DNA from 3 places in the Corynebacterium sp. SA-MJD20WY100 genome. Region 1 is predicted to be linked to each of the others. Evidence: riboswitches for the same ligand, from Rfam matches in the RefSeq annotation. Region 1 holds a riboswitch; each other region holds the start of a gene.
The links. A riboswitch is a leader RNA that binds a small molecule or an ion and turns the genes downstream of it on or off. The one in region 1 is predicted to bind thiamine pyrophosphate.
Positions count from the first base shown of each region.

Region 2: linked by a shared signal. The riboswitch ahead of ABJ196_RS10940 (bifunctional hydroxymethylpyrimidine kinase/phosphomethylpyrimidine kinase) and the one ahead of thiC (phosphomethylpyrimidine synthase ThiC) in region 1 are both predicted to bind thiamine pyrophosphate.
Region 3: linked by a shared signal. The riboswitch ahead of ABJ196_RS09495 (ECF transporter S component) and the one ahead of thiC (phosphomethylpyrimidine synthase ThiC) in region 1 are both predicted to bind thiamine pyrophosphate.

Region 1 is NZ_JBCJKS010000017.1:17,464-24,787, reverse strand. It holds gene ABJ196_RS09690 (ThiF family adenylyltransferase) at 1-253, opposite strand, end outside; gene ABJ196_RS09685 (thiazole synthase) at 250-1,029, opposite strand; gene thiS (sulfur carrier protein ThiS) at 1,032-1,226, opposite strand; gene thiO (glycine oxidase ThiO) at 1,229-2,341, opposite strand; gene ABJ196_RS09670 (thiamine phosphate synthase) at 2,338-2,991, opposite strand; gene thiC (phosphomethylpyrimidine synthase ThiC) at 2,995-4,740, opposite strand; TPP riboswitch at 4,737-4,852, opposite strand; gene rplS (50S ribosomal protein L19) at 5,024-5,368, shown strand; gene ABJ196_RS09655 (cutinase family protein) at 5,463-6,464, shown strand; gene ABJ196_RS09650 (hypothetical protein) at 6,391-6,969, shown strand; gene ABJ196_RS09645 (DUF559 domain-containing protein) at 7,074-7,324, opposite strand, start outside.
Region 2 is NZ_JBCJKS010000022.1:35,499-42,822, forward strand. It holds gene ABJ196_RS10920 (FAD-binding and (Fe-S)-binding domain-containing protein) at 1-878, shown strand, start outside; gene ABJ196_RS10925 (MFS transporter) at 1,174-2,547, shown strand; gene ABJ196_RS10930 (class I SAM-dependent methyltransferase) at 2,621-3,904, opposite strand; gene ABJ196_RS10935 (NAD(P)/FAD-dependent oxidoreductase) at 4,106-5,446, shown strand; TPP riboswitch at 5,547-5,649, shown strand; gene ABJ196_RS10940 (bifunctional hydroxymethylpyrimidine kinase/phosphomethylpyrimidine kinase) at 5,637-7,220, shown strand.
Region 3 is NZ_JBCJKS010000016.1:60,398-67,721, reverse strand. It holds gene ABJ196_RS09525 (hypothetical protein) at 117-983, opposite strand; gene ABJ196_RS09520 (hypothetical protein) at 997-1,755, opposite strand; gene ABJ196_RS09515 (hypothetical protein) at 2,225-2,416, shown strand; gene ABJ196_RS09510 (isopentenyl transferase family protein) at 2,399-2,965, opposite strand; gene ABJ196_RS09505 (energy-coupling factor transporter transmembrane component T) at 3,135-3,905, opposite strand; gene ABJ196_RS09500 (ABC transporter ATP-binding protein) at 3,898-5,292, opposite strand; gene ABJ196_RS09495 (ECF transporter S component) at 5,313-5,942, opposite strand; TPP riboswitch at 5,932-6,077, opposite strand; gene ABJ196_RS09490 (hypothetical protein) at 6,205-6,414, opposite strand; gene ABJ196_RS09485 (DNA-directed RNA polymerase subunit beta') at 7,003-7,324, opposite strand, start outside.

The DNA of each region.
Region 1 (7,324 bases):
CCTTGGGGCGACCAACGTCCGCTGCACCAAAGAGCACCTGCCGGTGGATGTTTGTCAGATCCACGACGTCGTCATCGACGAGCGTGAGCTTGCCAATGCCTCCTGCTACCAGCTGCTGCAGTGCCGGGCAGCCCAGGCCGCCAGCGCCCACGACGAGGACGTGTGCGTTGTGGAGTCGTTGCTGCGCGTCGCGACCGATGAGCAGGGTTTGGCGGGCGGTCCGACGTTCTTCCTCCGGAGATAAGGGCGTCACAGAACCGCCTCTTGCCACGACGCGAAGCCCTCGAAGGTGGAGGAAGCTTGGGCATGTTCGCGCTTCGGAATGCGGCCAGCGTCGCGCGCAAGAAGGCCGGATTCAACTGCGAGGCGCATGGCGTTCGCCATGGCCGTCGGATCCTGGCAGCGGTTGACGGCGCTGGCGAGGAGGACACCGGAGCAGCCGAGCTCCATGGCGCGGGCGGCATCGGAAGCTGTGCCAATACCGGCGTCGATGAGGACGGGAACCTGCGCGCGGGAGCAGATGAGCTCGATATTGTGCGGGTTGAGGATGCCTAGTCCCGTGCCGATGGGTGCGCCGAGCGGCATCACTGCGGCGGCGCCGGCGTCCTCGAGGCGCTGTGCTGCGGCCGGGTCGTCGCTGGTGTACGCGAGAACTGTGAAGCCCTCGGCGACGAGGAGCTCGGTGGCGTCGAGGGTCTCCACGATATCGGGAAGCAGCGTGTGCTCGTCCGTGATGACCTCGACCTTCACCCAGTTCGTGCCGAGCGCCTCGCGGGCGAGCTGTGCCGTGAGCACGGCGTCGCGGGCCGTGCGGCAGCCCGCCGTATTGGGCAGCGGTGCGATACCCAGTCGCTTGAGCAGCCCGAAGACGGACTCGCCGCCGGCGTGAGGGTTGAAGCGGCGCATGGCGACGGTGGTGAGCTGCGTGCCCGAAGCCGCGAGCGCGGACTCGAGGGCGTCGAAGCTCGTGGCGCCGCCGGTACCCATGATGAGGTGGGAGTCGAAGTTCTTATCAGCGATGGTGAGCATTCTTAGCCTCCTTGGACGGCGGTGAGTAAGTCAACGGTCGCGCCGGGTTCGAGCGCTGTGTGCCACCCCGACTTGGGCACGACGCGGGCATTGATAGCGGCGGCAGTGCCGTCCTCAGGCGCGCCGAGTTCGGTGATGAGCTCGGCGAGTGTTGTGGCGTTGGTCTCGTGTGGGGAGCCATTGAGGGTGATGTGCATGGTTAGTCCTTATGCCGAAGCGGATGGCAGGCGGTGAGGTCGAGAGTGAGAGGCTGCTCTTCGATGAGCTCGCGGGTCATGCGAGCAGCGAGAGCGGAGAGCAGGATGCCGTGCCGGAAGTAGCCGGTGGAAACGATGATCTGTGGCGCGTGCGGGAGGCGCCCGAGGTAGGGGAGATCGTCGGGCGTGCCGGGGCGGGCGCCGGTGGTGACTTCGAGGAGTTCGCATTCCTCGAGGCCGGGGACGACGCGGATGGCGTCGCGGAGCAGGTCGTAGACGCTGCCGACGCGGCGGGGAAGGTCGTCTTCGCGGGTTGTCGCTCCCACTGCGATGGTGCCGTCGACGCGGGGGATGACGTAGAGGGGGCGGTCCTCGACGAAGCCGCGGACAACGCGAGTGACAAGCGGCTGGAGAGACTCGGGTACGCGGAGACGCAGAATGTCGCCATAGACGGGACGCAGCTGAAGCGGGTTCGTGTCCTCGTACCAGCCGTTGATGTGGGCGGCGCCGAGTCCGGCTGCGAGCACCACAGCGTTAGCGTGGTGGGTGCCCTGGTCGGTGGTGACCTCGCCGTCTGGGGTGATACGGGTGACACGCTCGGTGCGGACGTCGGCGCCGAGATTGCGCACGGCGTCGAGGGCGGCCGCGGCGAACATCCGCGGGAAGAGCTGCGTGTCGCCGGGGATGGAGACGGCACCGGCGAGACGCGGGGAGAGCGCAGGCTCCATGGAACGGGCGGCTCGGGTCGTGATGCGTTCGACCTCCATGCCGTGGGCGGTCTGGTAGTCGAGCAGTTCGGAGAGATGTTGCGCGTCCGCGCGGTCCGCGGCGACGACGAGGGTGCCCTCGGTGCGGTATCCGGTGGGCAGGTCCGTGTGCGCTGCGACGAGTTCGATAAGCCGCGGGTGCCAGGCGCCGGCCGCCTGCATGAGCGGGAAGAGCGGGTCTTGCTGATAGACGACCTCGGCGGCGGGCGCAAGCATGCCGCCAGCGTGGTGCGTGGCGCCGGAGGCAGGCGCGGGATCAAGAACCGTGACGTTGTGGCCGGCGTTCGCGAGCTCGACGGCGGTGGTGAGCCCAACGATGCCGGCACCGACGATGACGACGCGGCTCATGCGTTCTTCTCCGAGAACGCGTCGCGGATCCGCGTGCAGTAGGCGGCCGGATCGTCGGCATGCATGATGCCGCGGACGACGGCGACGCCCGCGACGCCGGTGCCGGCGAGGTCGGCTGCGTCGTCAGCAGTGACGTCGCCGATAGCGACGACGGGCAGCTGCGAGGCGGCGACGATGGCGGGATAGCCCTCGAGCCCCAGCGGTGGGCGGCCGGAGTCCTTTGTGGGGGTGGCACGGAAAGGACCGCAGCCGACGTAGTCGAGGACGTCCGCGTACTGGTTGGCATCCTCGATGAGGGCCAGGGTGCCGGTGGTGAGCCCGATGAGGGCGTCGGGGCCGAGGAGCGCGCGGGCCGCGCGGACGGGGAGATCGTCCTGACCCAGGTGGACACCGGCGACGGGAAAGCCCGCCTCGCGCAGGGCGAGGGCGACGTCGACGCGGTCGTCGATGACGACGGCGGTGTCTGGATTCGCGGCGTGGACGGCGGTGGATACCGCCGCACCCAGGTCATAGAGATCGCGCGCCGAAATGGGTTTCGAACGTACCTGGATGACCCCGGCCCCACCTGAAGCGGCTGCGGCGGCGCGGCGGGCGAGGGCACCGGCAGGCTCGGAGCCTGTGACAAAGTAACAGCGCAGATCGGCGCGCATGGATTAAACCTCCTGGTAGATTTCGGAGCCGGCGGCGCGGAATTCGGCGGCTTTGAGGGCTTCTCCTGCTGCTTCTGCGGACGCGCCAGCGGGCGCAGGCATGGTGGGCATGCCGAGCTTCGCGCCGAAGGTGTCGCGAATGTCCTGGCTGATGCGCATGGAGCAGAACTTCGGGCCGCACATGGAACAGAAGTGGGCGGTCTTCGCAGGCTCGGCCGGCAGGGTTTCGTCGTGGTAGGCCTGCGCGGTATCCGGATCGAGGGAGAGCGCGAACTGGTCGTGCCAGCGGAACTCGAAGCGGGCCTTGCTCATCGCGTCGTCCCAGGCGCGGGCTCCGGGATGACCTTTGGCGACATCGGCGGCATGGGCCGCCAACTTATACGTAATCACGCCGGTCTTCACGTCGTCGCGGTTGGGCAGGCCGAGGTGCTCCTTCGGCGTGACGTAGCAGAGCATCGCCGTGCCGCCCATCGCGATGTGGGCCGCACCGATGGCCGAGGTGATGTGGTCGTAGCCGGGCGCGATATCGGTGACGAGGGGACCGAGGGTATAGAAGGGGGCATCGGAAGCCCAGTCCTGCTCCAGCTCGTTGTTTTCCTGAATCATATTGAGCGGGACGTGGCCGGGGCCCTCGACCATGACCTGGACGTCGTACTCCCAGGCGCGACGGGTGAGCTCGCCGATGGTCTTCAGCTCCGCAAACTGCGCGGTGTCATTGGCGTCCGCGAGGCAGCCGGGGCGCAGGCCGTCGCCGAGGGAGAAGGCGACGTCGTAGCGGGAGAAGATCTCGCAGAGCTCGTCGAAGTTCTCATAAAGGAAGGATTCCTTGTGGTGGGCGAGGCACCAGCCGGCCATGATGGAACCGCCGCGGCTGACGATGCCGGTGACGCGCTCGGTGGTGAGCGGAATGTAGGGAAGCAACACGCCGGCGTGGATGGTCATGTAGTCCACGCCTTGCTCGCATTGCTCGATGACGGTGTCACGGAAGATCTCCCAGGTGAGGTCCTCCGCGATGCCGTTTACCTTTTCCAGTGCCTGGTAGATGGGCACCGTGCCGATGGGGACGGGGGAGTTGCGCAGGATCCACTCGCGGGTCGTGTGGATATCGTCGCCCGTGGAGAGATCCATGACGGTGTCCGCGCCCCAGCGGGTGGCCCAGCGCAGCTTCGACACTTCTTCCTCGATGGAGCTTGTGACCGCCGAGTTGCCGATGTTGGCGTTGATCTTGGTGAGGAACTTCCGGCCGATGATCATGGGCTCGGACTCGGGGTGGTTGATGTTGTTGGGGATGATGGCGCGCCCGCGGGCGACCTCGGAGCGGACGAACTCTGGATCGCAGTGCTCGCGCAGGGCGACGAATTCCATTTCCTTGGTGATAATGCCCTGGCGGGCGTAGTGCATTTGGGTGACGCGCTGGGTTCCCCGCTTTGGAGCGCGGCGTTCGCCCTTCCATTCCTGGGACGCGGCACCACGCTTCTGGGCAGACTTGCCGTCGTCAGCGAGATCGCGTGCGCGGCCCTCGTATTCTTCGGTGTCGTTACGCTCTTCGATCCACGCTTTCCGCAGGGGCGGAAGCCCTTGCGTGGGATCGCACTCCGGGCCGCGGGTGCGGTAGATGCGGAAAGGCTCGTTGGGGCCGGTGGGGGAGTCGTCGAGTCGGATTTCGGTTTCCGGGACCTCGAGACCCTTCTCACGGATCGGCGAGTAGGAGTGCTTGGGGTGGATTTCTTGCTCATGGGTAGCCGACATGGGCCTGACCTCTCTTCCTTCGCTGGTGCTAACCAGACAGGTTCGAACGGTGCGGCCGCGGTTCCAGCGGCCATCTCAGCCCGCTTCCATGCGGGCTCCCGTGGGGATAAGTGCAAGTCCTAGACTAAACACAAGGCCTCGGGTTTGTCAGCGATTTGAGAGATTTTGTTTGGGTGCAGGGGTTATGGAACAATAGATGGCTGTTCTATGTAACAGGCACGAACCGGTCAGCTTCCGTGCGGAAGCGCTTGGGTCCTCTGTCTCAAATTGAAAAGGAAAATCAATGACCAACAAGATTGATCTGCTGGACAAGGCCTCGCTGCGCGAGGATATCCCGAACTTCCGCCCGGGCGATACCCTTGACGTCAACGTCAAGGTCATCGAGGGCACCACCGAGCGTACCCAGCTGTTCAAGGGTGTCTGCATCCGCCGCCAGGGCGCTGGCATCCGCGAGACCTTCACCGTCCGTAAGGTCTCCTTCGGTATCGGCGTCGAGCGTACCTTCCCGGTGCACTCCCCGAACATCGCCTCCATCGAGGTCGTTCGCCGTGGCCGTGTCCGCCGTGCGAAGCTGTACTACCTGCGCGACCTGCGTGGCAAGAAGGCTCGCATCAAGGAGCGCCGCTAGTTCTAGCGCGCTGTTACCGCCTCGTCTCCTGTACTGGAGCGGGGCGGTTTCGCCGTTTTATGTGGGGCTCCGCGGCACGGCTTAGAATTCCCTCGTGACTGCCTCTGCTCTCCGCTCTGTGCTTGCCTGCCTTCGGGTCGCTGCGATTGCCGTGCTTTCGGTGCATGCGACCCCGCGCGCGGTCGCACGCCAGTGCACGGCCATTCACGTTCTGCAGGCGGCCGGCACGGGATTTAGCGCGCGGTATTACACCGCGGAGCCGGTGGGGCTCGACTTCAGCGGGTGGAATCCCGTGGATACGCTCCAGATTCGTCTCGGCGCAGATGATGTGAGCGGTACGAATATCCAATATCCGGCCTCCCTCGGCCGATTCAGCGCTTTCCAACCCAACGCGCTGGGTTCGGAAGCCGCGACCTATGGTGAATCCGTGCGTGCAGGCGTCGAGGACGCGCGCCGCGAGCTCGAGTACGTCGAGCGTGCGTGCCCTTCCACGCGCTACATGGTGATTGGCTACTCCCAGGGTGCCTCGGTCGCCGGTGATATCGCCGCAGAGATTTCCGCCGGCCGCGTGAAGGACGTGACGCCTGACGATGTCGCCGCGGTCATCCTTGTTGCCGACCCCGGCCGCGCACGGCTCGGCGCCCCACCGGCACGACCCGCAAAGCTCTACGGTCCGGTGCCCGCGGGCACACGCGCGGCGAATGGCGAGATCATCCTCGACGGCGGGACGGGCGTGAGCGCTGGTCGCGAGGGCATGACCGGCCAGCGCCCCGGAAACTTCGCAGGCATGGAGGGCAAGGTTGTCTCCCTGTGCAATAACACGGACATGGCATGCGCGACTCCCTCGGACACCATCGTGCGCGATATCGCAGACTACGCCAATCGCGTCGAATGGGAAGGCCCCTCGGATACGTTAACGCCCCGCGTGGTGGAAGCGCTTCCTCGCCGGGATGTCAGAGGGCAAAGAAGTGGGCGCGGCCCTAGACGAGTCGGGTGCGTCCATCCTCCAGGTGCCCGCACTCGTGGCGACCGTGGCGGAGCTGTCCCAGTACTACCTGATTCTCGAGTCGCATACGCACCCGGGACTGTCTATTGAGCAGCTCGTGGGCATCGGGCTCATCGCGGCGTTGCCCAACCTTGCGTATGAGGGCGCGATGTCGGACTACCTCATCCCGGTGCTTGAGGGCGCGTCCGAGCCGCTGAACTCGATAAGTCCTGAGGCGGGCGCCTGGTTCGACGTAGCAGTCGAGGGCTTCAAGGCCGTCGATGCCGCCGAGTCCGTCTACTGGCAGGCCTATCACCTGGGACTCGTGCCGAAGCTGGACACGCCCACGCAGCTGCGCCAGCGCGCGGCCAAGCAGGTCACGACGCAGCTCGTCGCGCAGCTTCAACACGCCGCGGGTCTCGACGCGGCGATGGCGGATCCAGCCAACCAAGGAACCATCAACTCGCTGCGCGTCGCTGGCGACTTCGGCTATACGCACGTGTCCTACTTCGAGCAGGGCTTCTACGTTGACGGCAAGCTTGGCCGCGACTGGGCGGACGAGTGGCTGCTCGAGGTCGCGCGGGGAGTGCTGCGGGAGCGCTCAGCGTCGCGCTGACTCGATGCGTGTTACCCAAAAGGTGTGAGGCAGAAGGTTTATTTCCCCCTCTGGAGGGGCGAAATACACCTTGTGGCGTACACCCTTTGCTACAGCAGCAGAGACTAGGCCACCGAGCGGGGACCGGACGCCTGTTCGTTCAGCGCCTGCTCGAGAATGCGGATGCACTCATCCGGCTTGCGTAGCAACTGCATGGGATCGAAGCGGATGACACGGTAGCCCTTGTTCGTCAGATCGCGTTCACGCTTGCGTTCCTGGACGAGCGCCGCCTGTGCATTCTGCTGATACTTGATGTCCCCGTCAATTTCGACGATGAGGAAAGAATTCACGATGAAATCGACGCGATACGGCTCGA
Region 2 (7,324 bases), on a different contig from region 1:
TTCCGCATCAGCCGCTCGAGCTCGGTGCGAACCTCGCGCGCAACGTCGTGAGCCCGGACCTACTGCCCACGGTGCCGGGTCCGCTACCCAAGGGCGCCTCGCGCCTGCCAGAGACCCCGCGTGAGGGCGCGGGCGCCGTGTACTTCCCCGCCTGCATCAACCGCATTTTTGGCCGCCCGGCGGGTGCGGCGCCGGATTCCGTCGACTTGCCGCGCGCCATCGTGGAGCTCGGCCGCCGCGCCGGCCAGCCGGTATGGATTCCGAACGACGTGACGGGCGATTGCTGTGGCACGCCATGGTCCTCCAAGGGTTACACGGAGGGCTTCACGTACCAGGCGCAGAAGATCGTGCGCGACCTGTGGCACTGGTCGGAGCACGGCAAGCTCCCCATTATCGTGGACGCAGCCAGCTGCACGCATGGCCTGCTCGACAACGTGCCGGATGCCCTCGAGCCCGCCGACCGCGAGCTGTGGGAAGACCTGCGCATTATGGACGTCGTGGAATGGCTGCGCGACGAGGTCATTGAGCACCTGCCCATCGTCCACTCCATGGGCAAAATCGCCGTCCACCCGACATGCTCGACGCACCACATGGGTATCAGTGACTCGCTGCTGGCCCTGGCCAACGCGTGCGGCGAGGCCAAGGTGCCGGAGGGGGCGATGTGCTGTGGCACCGCCGGCGACCGCGGGCTGCTCCACCCAGAGCTTGTCGAGTCTGCGACCCGCGAGGAGCGCGCCTCCCTCGACGCGGAGCACTTCGACGCGTTTGTCTCGGACAACCGCACGTGCGAGATGGGCTTGGAGATGATGACCGGCCGCACGTACGACTCCATTGCCGTGCTGCTCGAGCGCGCATCCCGCCCAGTGGTCACGCCGTAGCCTTCCCGCATAGCCCACCGCGTCTCAACGCGCACGTTTCATTCTGTGGAACGATGCGACACGCCGTGGAACCGCTGCCCGCCTTCGTTGTAACGAGGGCGGGCAGTTGTCATTTTTCGGGTTGACCTCGGAGTCTTGGAGCGCAGACGAAACGCGCGGGAGAAAGCGATGGGCTAGTTTAAAGAATTTCACACAATGAGCTTGCAATTTCATTACGTGAGATATTAAGCTTGAGCGCATTCACCGATTGGGTGATAGAAACTTCATTTCTCTTAATGCACAAGGAGGGCTTGCCGTGACCACAACCGCAACTGCCACAGCACCCGCCGCCACTACCACGACGGCACAGTTGACTAAGCACGATCGTCGACGCATCGCTTTCGCGTCGACCATCGGCACCACCATCGAGTTCTACGATTTTTATATTTATGCCACGGCTGCCGTCGCCGTGTTCCCCTTCCTCTTCTTCCCGAAGACCGAAGACCCCACGGTTGCACTGCTCCAGTCCTTCGCCACCTTTGGCCTCGCGTTCGTTGCCCGCCCGCTGGGCTCGGTCGTCTTCGGCCACTTCGGTGACCGCATCGGCCGCAAGGCCACCCTGGTGGGCGCGCTGCTCACCATGGGTATCGCCACCTTCATCATCGGCATCCTGCCCACCTATGCCACCGCGGGCATCCTCGCACCCGCGCTGCTGGCGCTCATGCGCTTCTGCCAGGGCCTGGGCCTGGGCGGCGAGTGGTCCGGCGCGGCCCTGCTGGCCTCCGAGACTGCCGAAGACGGCAAGCGTGCGTCGGCCGCCATGTGGCCGCAGTTCGGCGCCCCGTTCGGCTTCTTTCTCGCTAATGGTTTCTTCCTCGCCTTGGTCGCCACCATGGACTACCACCGTGGCGACACGACGGGCACGTTCATGGAGTGGGGCTGGCGCCTGCCGTTCCTGGGCTCCGCGGTGATGGTCCTCATCGGTCTCTACGTCCGCCTGAAACTGGAAGAAACTCCGGTCTTCCAGCAGGCTGTGGACTCCGGCAAGAAGGCCAAGTCCCCCATCCTTGAGGTCTTCAAGACTGCATGGCTGCCCACCCTGATCGGCACCTTCGTCATGGTGTCCTGCTACACGCTGTTCTACCTGGTCACCACCTGGATCCTGTCCTACGGCATCGGCGATAGCTCCAAGGGTTTGGGTCTGAACATCCCGTACATCCAGTTCCTGGAAATCCAGCTGGTCTCCATCTTCGCCTTCATGGCCGGCATCCCCGTCGCCTCGCTGCTGGCTGATAAGTACGGCCGCAAACCGGTCCTCACGGTGACCTCCGCCATCATGATAGCCTTCGGCTTCACGTTCCCGTTCTTCCTGGACATCGAAACAGCGACCACCGGTTCCGTCCTAGCCTTCCTCACGCTCGGCATGTTCATTATGGGCCTCATCTTCGGCCCAATGTCTGCGGTCCTGCCCGAGCTGTTCCCGACCAACGTGCGCTACACCGGTTCTGGTATCGCGTACAACGTCTCCTCTATCCTGGGCGCTGCGGTTGCGCCATTCATCGCCACTTGGCTGGTAAAGACGCAGGGAGTCGCCGCCGTCGGCTACTACCTCATCATCGTCTCCGCCATCTCCCTGGTCGCCATCATCGCGATGCGCGAGATGAGCAAGGTCGACCTCACCGAGGTCTAAACCCCCACACAGACCAATTCCCCCGCTCTCGAACAGGAGCGCGGGGGATTTCTCGTGTGCGAGCTCGGCTGGACTAACGGCGGCCGCCGCGATTGCGGTGGACGAGCGTGAACTGGACGGAGTCCGCCATGCCGAGCGCGAAGAGCGCCTCGCGCAGCGCGAATTGATAGGTCCACAGGCGGCGGTAGACCGGGTCGAAGCCGGCGGCGGCGGCCTCGCGGAGGTGGCCCACGAAGAAGGAACGCTCGTGCTCGAGCGACTCTCGGTAGTGCGGTCCGGTGTGGGTCTGGGCCACAATGCGCAGGCCGGTGCTACGCTCGACCAGCTTGTTGACCTCGGCGACGGTGAGCAGTCCAAGACCGGGCCACACGTAGGCCTTGAGCGCCTCCAGCGCGTCGCGGCCGGGGCCGGTCATCTGCTCGGTGGCGACGGTCGTTTGGATCACGGCGCGGCCGCTGGCATCGAGCAGCCGGTCGATAGCCTGCACGTAGCGTCCACGCTCCCGACTGCCCAGGGATTCCAGGGCCTCGATGGAAATGATCGCGTCATACCGGCCGCGCCATTCCTGCGGGCTCGGCACGAGGTGCTCGATATCCTGGCAAGCCACGTTGTCAGAGACGCCAGCGAGCACGAGATGCTCGCGAACCGCCTCGGCGCGCGCGGGGTCAGCCGTAAGAATATCGACGACGGCGCGGCGCTCGGCCGCCTGAACGGCGGCCTGAAGACCCGTCGCCGGGAAAACCAGGACGTGGGAGCCGGCGCCGACACGGGTGGCATCGGCAAGCCAGGCTGCGGAGCGCTCTTGGGCAGAGCGCAAATCCTCGCGGTCGACGGCGGTGGGCTCCGACAGATGGGTGACGTCGACGAAGTGCTCCTTGGCGCCGGAGCGCTCATAGGCCGGCACAGACTCGCGGACCGTCGTGGGCACGCCCGTGGAAAAGATGCCGCCCTGGTGGCTCACGCGATCCCCGGCGTAGAGCTTGACTAGCTCTGTGGGCAGCTCCCCGCCCGTCGCGGGCGATTCGGGCACTGCGGGGGTCTTGGGTGCGTACCCAGCACCGAGCAGGCGCTTGAGGACACACACGAGATGCGCGGAGTCCGGCGTCGTCCACTCGCCGGCGAGGTAGGACTCCGCGAAGCCTACCCAACCGCCGTGCGCGAGGCGGTCGAAGAGCGCGTCGTGCGCGACCCGCAGGTCAGCGTCAGCGCCTTCGAGCACCAGTCCCGCCGCGTCGCAGGCCTGCGCAAACTGAGCCTCCGCGCGCCGGGCACGCCACGCGCCAAAGCGCGCAACGGGCACCTCCGCCACGCCTGGCCACAGCTGCGCATCAATGGCGTCAAGATGGGAATGGCTCACGGTGCCCCTTACTCATTAGAACCGGCGAACGACAGACAATACCCGCCAGTTTAGGCGGCGCAGCACGCCGCAGCGCCCAGGCGGGGCCGCGCGCCCGGAGTATTTTGTGACCTAAACTATGCCGACCAAGGAGCAACCTATTACACTAGACGGGTAGCTAAAACACGGCTTTAAATTTTTCAAGAGAGGTTTTACTCACACATGGCTGAGAACGCTTTCCGTCCCAACGGCGGCCGCCACCACGTCGTCGTTATTGGTGCAGGCTTCGGTGGCTTAAACGCCGTCAAGTCCTTGAAGAACGCTGACGTTGACGTCACGCTCATCGACAAGAAGAACCACCACCTGTTCCAGCCGATGCTCTACCAGGTAGCCACCGGCCTCGTCTCCTCCGGCGAGATCGCTCCGTCCACCCGCCAGATTCTGCGCGACCAGGACAACGCCCACTTCGTCAACGGCAACGTGACGAACATCGACATCAAAGCCCAGACCGTCACCGCGGCCCTGGACGACACCGAGCGCACCTTCGAGTACGACTCCCTCATCGTCGCCGCTGGCGCTGGCCAGTCCTACTTCGGCAACGACCACTTCGCCGAGTTCGCGCCGGGCATGAAGACCCTGGATGACGCACTCGAGCTGCGTGCCAACATCATTGCCGCCTTCGAGAAGGCAGAGCTTACCGATGACCCGGCAGAGCGCGAGAAGCTCCTCACCTTCGTCATCGTCGGTGCCGGCCCGACCGGCGTCGAGCTCACCGGCCAGATCGCCGAGATGGCCAAGCGCTCCTTCAACGGCCAGTTCTCCAACTTCTCGCCGTCGTCTGCGAAGATTTACCTCCTCGACGGTGCACCGCAGGTCCTGCCGCCGTTCGGCAAGCGCCTGGGCCGCAAGGCACAGCGCACCCTGGAGAAGATGGGCGTCGACGTACGCCTCAACGCCATGGTCACCAACGTGGACGAGAAGTCCGTGACCTACAAGGACATGAAGACCGAGCAGGAGACCACCATCGAGGCTGGCGTCAAGATCTGGTCCGCCGGCGTTGCCGCTTCCCCGCTGGGCAAGATGGTTGCCGAACAAGCTGGCGTCGAGACCGACCGCGCAGGCCGCGTCCCGGTTAACGAGGACCTCACCCTGGGCGAGTACTCCAACGTCTACGTCATCGGCGACATGATGGGTCTTAACCGTCTGCCGGGCCTGGCACAGGTCGCCATGCAGGGTGGCGCACACGCTGCCAAGCTCATCGAGGCCAAGCTGGATGAGGAGTCCACTGCCAACGAAAAGGAGGCCTTCGACTACTTCGATAAGGGCTCCATGGCCGTCATCTCCCGCTTCAACGCTGTGGTGAAGATGGGCAAGACCGAAATGACCGGCTTCCCGGCATGGATCGCCTGGCTGGCTCTCCACGTCGCATACCTCGTCGGCTTCCGTTCCCGCGCCATCGTGGCCCTGAACTGGCTCATCAACGCCGTCTCCCCGGTCCGCGGCAACCTCGCAATCACGGACCAGCAGCGTTTGGCCCGCAACAAGATGGGCAAGGACGCGTAAGTCTTCTCTTCCCCATCATTCCCCCGTCTCGCTGTATCGCGAACGGGGGATTTTTATGCCCAAAACCGCGCGCACACCCACCGTGCTTTGTTAGTGTCGAGAGCGCAACATGGGGTGCCAAGGCTCGAAGCCGCGGCTGAGAAAACACCCATTGAACCTGCACTGAGTTAGAGCTAGCGAAGGGATCGTTGTGAACGACGCCGTTATTGGCGCGCCTGCTTCGGCGCGCATTCCTGCAGTACCCCGCGTACTCTCCATCGCCGGAACGGACCCCACGGGCGGGGCCGGCATCCAGGCAGACCTGAAATCCATCGCCGCAGCAGGCGGCTACGGCATGTCCGCCGTGACCGCTCTCGTCGCGCAGAATACCCAGGGCGTGCGCGAGGTCCACACCCCGCCGGTCGAGTTCCTCCGCGCGCAGCTTACCGCCGTGGCCTCAGACGTCACCATTGACGCGGTGAAGATTGGCATGTTGGGCAGCGCCGCCATCGTGGCGGAGGTCTCACGCTTTCTCGACCAACTATCGGACGTGCCCGTGGTCCTCGACCCCGTCATGGTGGCCACAAGCGGCTTCCGTCTTCTCGACCGCGACGCGGAGGCCGCCGTGCGCGAGCTGTGCGCACGTGCCACCGTGGTCACGCCCAACCTCAAGGAGCTCGCCGTGCTCACCCACACGGCCGAGGCCACCACGCTCGAGGAGGCCATCGCCCACGCCACCGCATGGTCCGCCAGCACTCGCACCACCGTCATCGTCAAGGGCGGGCACCTGCGCGGCGACCTCGCCGATAATGCCCTCGTCACCCCGGATGGCGCCGTCCGTCGTGTCTCCTGCCCGCGCGTGGACACCCCGCACACCCACGGCACGGGGTGTTCTCTCTCCTCAGCGTTGGCCACCCGGCTCGGCGCGGGCGACTCGCTTTCCGATGCCCTCTCCTGGTCCACCCGCTGGCTCCACGAGGCCATCTCCCACGCGGCCGCCCTTGAGGTCGGCCAGGGTCACGGCCCCGTCGACCATGGGCACCGCGCCCGCCGCCTCGCGGCGGCGGCTTCCACCGTGCCGGCGCGCTTCTACAGCGATGTCACGAGTACCGCGGCCGCCCCCGCGCCCCACGTTCCCGCTGCAGGCCCGGAGACGGCCCGCCTCTGGGAGCTCACCGGCGACGCCTGGCAGTCCATCACGCAGCTGCCCTTCATCCAGGCGCTCGGTACCGGCACGCTGCGCGAAGAGGACTTCGCCTTTTACCTGGCGCAGGACGCGCAGTACCTCAACCGGTATTCGAAGGCGCTGGCGCGCTTAGCCGGCCTCGCACCGGACGCCGACGCGCAGCTGCATTGGGCCTCGGGTGCCGCCGAGTGCCTCGCCGTCGAGATGTCCCTTCACAAGGATTGGATTGCGCACCACACCACGACGGTCTCTTCTGCAGCGCTCAACGCCCCTTCACGGGTGACAAGCGCCTACACCGACTTCCTCGTCGCCACGACGCACACCGACGACTACGTCGTCGGTGCCGCCGCGGTCCTGCCTTGCTACTGGCTCTACGCTGAGGTCGGCCTCCACCTTGCGGCCCAAAACTCGCCCGAGCATCCCTACAACGCTTGGATCACGCAATACGGCGGCGAGGAATTCCTCACCGGCGTGCGCGCCGCCATCGCGCTCGTCGAAGAAGCGCTCACTGCCGCAGACCCCGCCACGCGCTCGCGTGCCACCCGCGCCTACCTTGCGGCATGTTGGCACGAGGTGGACTTCTTCGACCAGGCTGACCGCCGCTGGTAGCTTCGGCGGCGGCGTGAACGCGCCGGTGAAACTGAGATGCTCGTGAGAAGCGTTAGTTTCTGTGGATAACCGGGCCGATTTTGCCCACTCTATTGGGCAACCGG
Region 3 (7,324 bases), on a different contig from region 1:
ACTTTTCGCATCACACAAGATGCGAAACCTTTCACCATTTTAACAGCCAGCAGCCCAACTACCAAAACCGTCGCAGGAGGGCTCCGTGCGACACGCCCCGCTTTCCGATGCCGCCTCTACCCCAGCATCTCCTGCAGCCCCAGCGCCAGCTCTGTGAGCGCCGCTTGCCCCGACTCATAGGTGCCGTCCGCCGGCACGACCGCGAGCGCCACACCGGTCTCGCCCTGCGTGCCCGCCACGAGCCCGAATTGGCGCACAAGGTAGCGCCCGCTCTCGTCCGGGCCCCAGCCACCCTTGAACCGCGTGCCTGGAATCTGGCCCAAGCCGTAGTCCTGGCCCGCCACGATGGAGCCCATCGCGGCAAGAACCTGGTCCGCGCCCGTGATCGTGGGCAATTGCCGCGCAAAGGAAGCCTGCGCGGCGGTATCCCACTGGGTTTGTCCAAAGGCGCTAAATCCCGGGCGCGTGACCTCTGGATTGACAACCGTCGCCGTGTCTCCGGCCGCCGCAAGGATGGAGCCAACAGCGGTGGCGGCGGCATCGGAAGCACCGAGCATGGTCCACAGGGCTTCGGCCGCCGCGTTGTCAGAAGCCGTAATCGCCTGCCGCACGGTGCCCTCAGCACTGGGGTCCGCACGCAGGGCCGCGATGGACAGCGGAACCTTGATGGTGGACCAAGCAGGCTGCACCCCGGCGAGGGTGCCCGCCTGCACTGCGGGCGTCCCATCTACCGGCACCACGGCGAGCGAGACCTGCGCGCCCGTGCGCGCCTCGACGTCTGCGGCAAGCCGCGTGAGCGCCGCCGCAATATCCGGTGCTGGGATGGAAGCCATAGTGTCTTTCAGTTGGGACTGCGACGTAGGCTCCGAGCTCGGCGCCGCGGTGACGGTGGTCGTGCGAACCACGATAGTGCTCGTGGTTGGCCCACCCGCGCCACCGGCGCATCCCGCCAGCGCACCCGCGGCGACGAGCAAGGCAGCCACGCCAGCGCGCGAATTAAGAAATGTAGACGTGCGCATTATTGCCGCCGGTGCAGTGCACGTAGGACCCGTTGTCATAGCAGCTCATCGTATAGGTGTAGCCCGTCACCGGGCTATAGGTATTGACCACCGTCGTGCCGGAGGTCTTGCTTCCCCGGGCTGCCACGAAGTCACGCGTGACGGCCAAGGCAAACGAATCCGAGGTCGGGCCCGCCGTGTAGACGTTGGCGTAGCTGCCCGCCGGGCTGTTACTGATCGCGCCGACGCTCACCGGGTTCAGTCCCGCCGGGAGCGCGGGATACGCTGGACGGCTCGGTGCCTGGGCTGGTTGTGCAGGCTGCGCGGCGTGCGCCGGCTGGGCCGCGTTCGCCTCGCCACCCGGCGCGTCCGTGGCCGTCTCGGTGACGTAGACGACTTCATCGGCAGACCGGCTGGCGTTATACGCGCGAACGCCAAAGAAGCCCGCGATGCCAAGGATAAGCAAACCCAACAGCAGGCTCACGATGATGAGCGCAATCTTCGTGCCGTTGCCGCCCTGCTGCGGCGCGGGCGCGTACGTCGGCGCATAACCCTGCGGCCCATACCCCGACTGCGCGTAGCCCTGCTGGCCTACGTCCTGGGGTGCGTAGCCAGCACCATAGGCACCGCCAGCAGCGCCGGCAGCGGAAGCACCCGGCGCGGCGGCGTCGCCGGCACCAACCGGCGGGAACTGAGTGGTCTCGAAAGAGTCCGAATCATGCGAAGGGAACGAGGGAGATTGAGGAGAGGTAGTCACCCTCCTAGTTTATACCCCGCCCCCGATATGAACCGCCTTTATGTGCAGCGTAGGGCCGATAGACGGTCTTAGAGTAACCAACGCCACGGGAACCATCTCACCCACCCAAAAGCGGCCCCTACGGCCGAGATAGGCGCAAACACAAAATGCGGCGGACCGCCCCACCCGCACTACTCACTGGGCGGCGTGATTGTGAACTCGACGGGCAAGCTCACCGCCAACTATTGGCTGGCCGAGGTCTCCTCTCCGGAGGCCGACCGCTCCCCCGTGAAGGCGATTTCCGCATCCATGATCTAGACATGCTCTCCGGCTACTGCACGACGAGGCCACGCGCCCGGGCTGGGTGGGCTTCGACCCCAAGGCGCTGCCGGAGCCCTGCCGCAGTTCGCCGGCTGCACGCCGGCAACGGCTGCGCGCATGTGGAAATCGCTCGCGCTGCTCGACCACGCCGCGCGCCTACGGGACCCACGTGCAGCTGCGCACGACTCTATGGGCGAACTCCATCATTGAGCGCCGCCTGGAGCAGCTGCGCGAGCAGGTGCGGCTGGTCTTCGGTGCGTTGCCGGACGGCAGCTACCCGGGGCTGGTGATCCAGCACGCCTGCGACGTCGATGCCGCCGACTACTACAGGCCGGGGCGCGCCTCAGCGCTCGCGGGCTGAGGCGCGCTGTGCGGCCTCCCACGTGGCCGCGTCCCACACCCACGACAGATCCGCCGCGACAGTCTGGCGCGCAAAGTGTTCGCGCTCCTGGGTCTCCCAGGTCTCGAACCATTCCGCGTAGTCCGGATCGCGCTCGAGGGCGCGGGCGCGGCGAGCCTCGCGCGGGCCGTCGATAAAGAGCGTGACCACCCCGCCGCGCTCCCGGGCGGCGGCAACGGAATCCTCGGTGATGGCACCGACGCCCTCCACGATGAGGTCATCGCGTACGTCGAGTCCCGCCCATTCACTCGGCGCGCTCGCCTCCCAGTCCCAGCGCCAGTAGCCCGGATTGTGTTCGCGCAGCACCTGCGAGGTCACCATCTCGGATCCTGCAGCCAGCCCTTGCCAGCCGGGATAGAACTCATCGAGGTGCACGACCCTCCACCCCGTGCGCTCGGCCAGGGATGCTGCGGCCCACGTTTTGCCGGCGCCCGAGGGGCCGTCGATGAGCACCGTCATGGGGCGCATCGGCCGCTTGCGCGAGGCCGCAAGGGTGAGGGTATCGGTCAAAAGTCGGTCAAGTTGACTGTCAAAGTCCATGTTGTCCGCGCGAAAGGCTTCGCGCTGTCCATCCTTTGCGTGTACGGCGCGCCACCGCGGGCATGCGGTGCCGCACCAGGGAAGTCGTACCTGCCAGTCTAAGGGACTTCAGTCCCCGCGCGCCGCGGCTTTACTATCGCTAGAGGCCAAAGAAGCGCCACGTTCCGCAGGCCACCGCAATAATGACGGGCAATGCCGCCGCCCCCACGGCTGCAGCCATGACCCACCAATCGCGGGCACGCAGGTGCGAAGCCACCGCCCACGTGCGCGCCCGGCGGCCCGGGGCTGGGCGCCCGAAGCCGCGGGCCTCCATCGCTGTGGCGAGCTTTCCGCCGCGGCGCAGCGCGAGGACAAGCAAGCTAAAACTCATGGTGGCTAGGTGCCGGATGCGCCCCACGTCCGCGATGCCGCGGGCGCGCCGCGCGCGGGCGAGCGAGTCCCAGTCATCCTTAAACAAGGTGAGCATGCGCACGCCGGCGACTGCTCCGATGACAAAGCGGGAGGGAAGGTGCCAGATTTGCGCGAGGCCGTCGCCCAGCTCCGTGGGGTCGATATCGCGGGCCAGCACAATCACCGGCAACGCGACAGCAAAGACGCGCAGCATGATGGCTCCTGCCAGTCCCAAGGAGTTCTCACTGACGGTCACCAGCCAGAAGGAGAAGTAGACCTCGCCGCCCTCCTTGCCGTAGAGCAGCATAGATATCCCAGATAGCGGCGCGATGATCCACAGCGGCAGCGCCGCGCGTACCAGCCGGGGCCAGCTCATCCCGCACAGCGGAGCGAGGAGCACCGTCACCGCGACGGATACGGCGGCCGAGAGCCAGTCAATGGTCAGCAAGATCGGCGTGGTGACCAGGAACGTCGCCACCAAGCGCGTGAGCGGATTAACGCCGTGTACGAGGTTAGGCATGGGTACTGCCTCCCGCCTGGCCAGTGTGCGCGCTGACGGTCACGCGGTGGTCGCCCAGCGCCGCCAAGAATAGCGGGTCGTGGGTAATGGAGACCAGCGTCGTGCCCTCGTTCGCGAGCTCACGCAACATGCGCACGAGCTCTGCGAAGGTCGTGGGATCCTGGCCGAAGGTGGGCTCGTCAAGCAGCAGCACGGACGGCGCGGCGACGAGCGCCGTGGCTACCGAGAGCCGGCGCTTCTCCCCGCCGGACAGAGTAAACGGGTTTGCGTCCACGAGGTGAGTAAGCCGCAGGCGCTCGAGGAGCTCGCCCACGCGCGCTTGAGAGGCGGCATCCGAAGTACCCATCACGCCCGGACCGACACGCATCTCCTCGCCCACGGTGCGGGCGACGAACTGGTGCTCTGGATTTTGAAATACGACGCCGAGGCGCTGAGCCAGGTCGCGCGAGCGCCATGTCGAAGGCTCGCCGCGCAGCCCGCGCCGCACGGACTCGGCCACGCCAATCTCGCCGCCGCAGCTGGGAAGCAGGCCCGCCATGGTCATCAACCACGTGGTTTTCCCAGAGCCGTTCGCACCCGTGATGACGGTGGAATACCCCTGCGGAACACGCACGCTGCGGGGCGGGCCGAAGCGCGTCACAAGGTTGTTCGACCACAGCGCGGCCTCGGCATCTGCCGGGGCGGGCACGGCGACGGGCAAGCCGGTTACGGCGCGCGCGGCCGTCACCGCTCCGTATGCGCCGTCTTCGACGATGCGCCCCCGGTCCAGGCGCACCGCGCGATCCAGCAGGCCGGCCCACGCAGAATACTGGTGTTCCACCACGACCAACGTCGCTCCCGTGGCACGGACGATCCGCTCGACGGCCGCGACCACGTCGCGCGCGCCCTGCGGATCGAGGTTGGCCGTCGGCTCGTCGAGCAAGATGAGCCCGGCGCCCATGGCAATGACCCCGGCGAGCGCGAGGCGCTGCTTCTGTCCACCGGACAGGCGTTGGGTGGGGTGGTCAAGCGGCACATCCAGGCCTACGAGGTCCAGGGCGTGTTCGACGCGCCGCCATATCTCCGCGCGCGGCAGGCCGAGGTTCTCGCAGCCAAAAGCCACGTCGCGGCCCACAGTGGCCGCGATAACCTGCGAGTCCGGATCCTGGAGAACGAGCCCGGCCGGGGTCTGCGGGTTCAGCGTGAGGTGGCCTACCTGCTGCCCGTCCTCGTCGCCGCCAAGAACGCCGGCGAGCGCGGCCAGGAGCGTGGATTTACCGGAGCCGGAATCCCCGCACAATAAGACTCGCTCGCCCGGGGCGATGTCGAGGTCAATACCGTCCAATGCGGGAGTCGCGCGGCCCGCGTGGGTCCACCCGAAGCCGCGCAGGGTGATCTGAGTCGTCATAGACAACCAAAACTACGCGGCTACTTGGCGCGGGCTTCGCGGCCTACAGCAAAGCGGTCGAGAGCACCCGTGGCCGCCAGGGCACGCGTAAGCAGGTGGCCGACGACGCCGGCCAGGATGGTGCCCGAGATGATCAAGCAGACCAGGTAGATAATGAGGAACTCCGGTCCCTTAGCCAGGTTGCCGGAGGTAAACAGCTCAAGGCACCACGCGCCCACACCGGCGAGTGCGCCGCCGAGCATGGCGATGCCCAGGCCGAATTTGCGGTATGCGAAAACGATGAGGACAAGCTCAATGCCGATGCCTTGGGCGAGGCCCGAGTAAATGGTGGACCAGCCCCATTGGCTGCCCATCACGGCAGAGACCGATGCCGCGAGCACCTCAACGTAGACAGCCGCCCCCGGCTTGCGGATGATGAGTGCGCCCAGCACGCCGCCAATCAACCAGATACCCGTGGCCAGGCCGCCCAGGCCCGGCGTGAGGGCATCCATGGCCATGTACCAGGCGTAGCCCACAGAGTTCCAGAAAACGAAGATGAGGCCGCAGGCCACCGCCAGCACGGTGGCGACGATGATGTCCACCACGCGCCAGCGCAGTGAGCGGCGCGGGGTCGAAGTAGTAGCGGTTGCGGGCGCAGATGTCGCGCTCATGATTCCTCCCTTATCGCCGGCATTATCCGGATCAGGTTCGACGGTTCGCCGATGCAGCACTGAGCGAGTCCATGTCACTCGCTAGCTGCTGCGGCATCTCAGCCCCGCCTGCGCGGAGCACCCGTGTCACGTGTGAAATTTAAGTGGTGTTTACACCCCATCACTCAGCCAAAGCTGGCGATGGGGTGGAAAACATCTTTATCTTAACAGCCGCCACTCCCTCGAAAGCACGCGGATGGGGCAATGGCTGACAACAGTTTTTTCACGCGCTAGCAAGCTTTTGTGCCCTTTGATAGGACACGCCAAGAATCTCGCCCATGTCGCGTACCGTCATTCCAGACTTCTTCATCGCAGCAGCAAGCTCACGGGTGCTTTCTTTCGCCTCAGCCGTAAGCCGTGCGGCTTCTTCGCGCTGCTTGTCCGCGCGTGGATTTAGCTCAGCGCGATTGGAGGGGAAAATGACTTCAACCACGATGTTGAGTTCGTCTGGGCTTACTCCTGCCTAATAGGCCATGGTTTCCCGGATCTCGTCGGCGGCATGGGCTAGTCGCTTAGTCTGCGACACAGCTCCCAGCTCGGCGCATTCCAGCACCCACACGTCACTGGTGCCTCGTTCTGCGGTAACTGTGTACGTCTTGGCCATTATCTCCACCCACCCTTTCCTCGTTCCTGCGCAAATTGATCCAAGAACTTTTTCGCTGTCACATCGTCGATCTCGCGGTGCCTGCCGAGCGCTCGGGTGGTGTTGCCCTCCCGGTAGGCATCATGGCGAGTAAGGGCGATTTCCTCAAATTCAAGACTGCCTCGTTTGGCTTCATCCTTCAGCTTTTGATGGCAGCGGAGTGCTTCATGCCCATCAGTCGACTATCGATGTCTATTGCGAGTAGACATTCCCAAGGATGGTAATTCTGCCCTATTTCGGTCACAGCGCAGCACAAAGCCCCGGCTTTCCCTGCCACATGCGGTGGCGAAGGAAGCCGGGGCTTTGCGAAATTAAAGCAGACCAAGCTTGAAGTACTGGTCCGCCTGGCAGTGGTGCCAGGCGGGGCCGGGGCGAGAACTAGAAGGTGAAGTCCTCGTCCAGCGGGACGGAGGCGCCGGTGAACTCACCGAAGCCGTCGTCGCCATAGATGGAATCACCGTACGTCGGAATGGAGTATGCCGCGTTGCGGGCAGCCTCCGTCGGCTTGACGGTGATGTTGCGGTAGCGCGAGATACCGGTACCGGCCGGGATGAGCTTACCGATGATGACGTTCTCCTTCAGGCCAATGAGCTGATCGGAGCGCTTGTTGATAGCGGCGTCGGTGAGGACGCGGGTCGTCTCCTGGAAGGAGGCGGCCGACAGCCAGGACTCGGTGGCCAGCGACGCCTTGGTGATACCC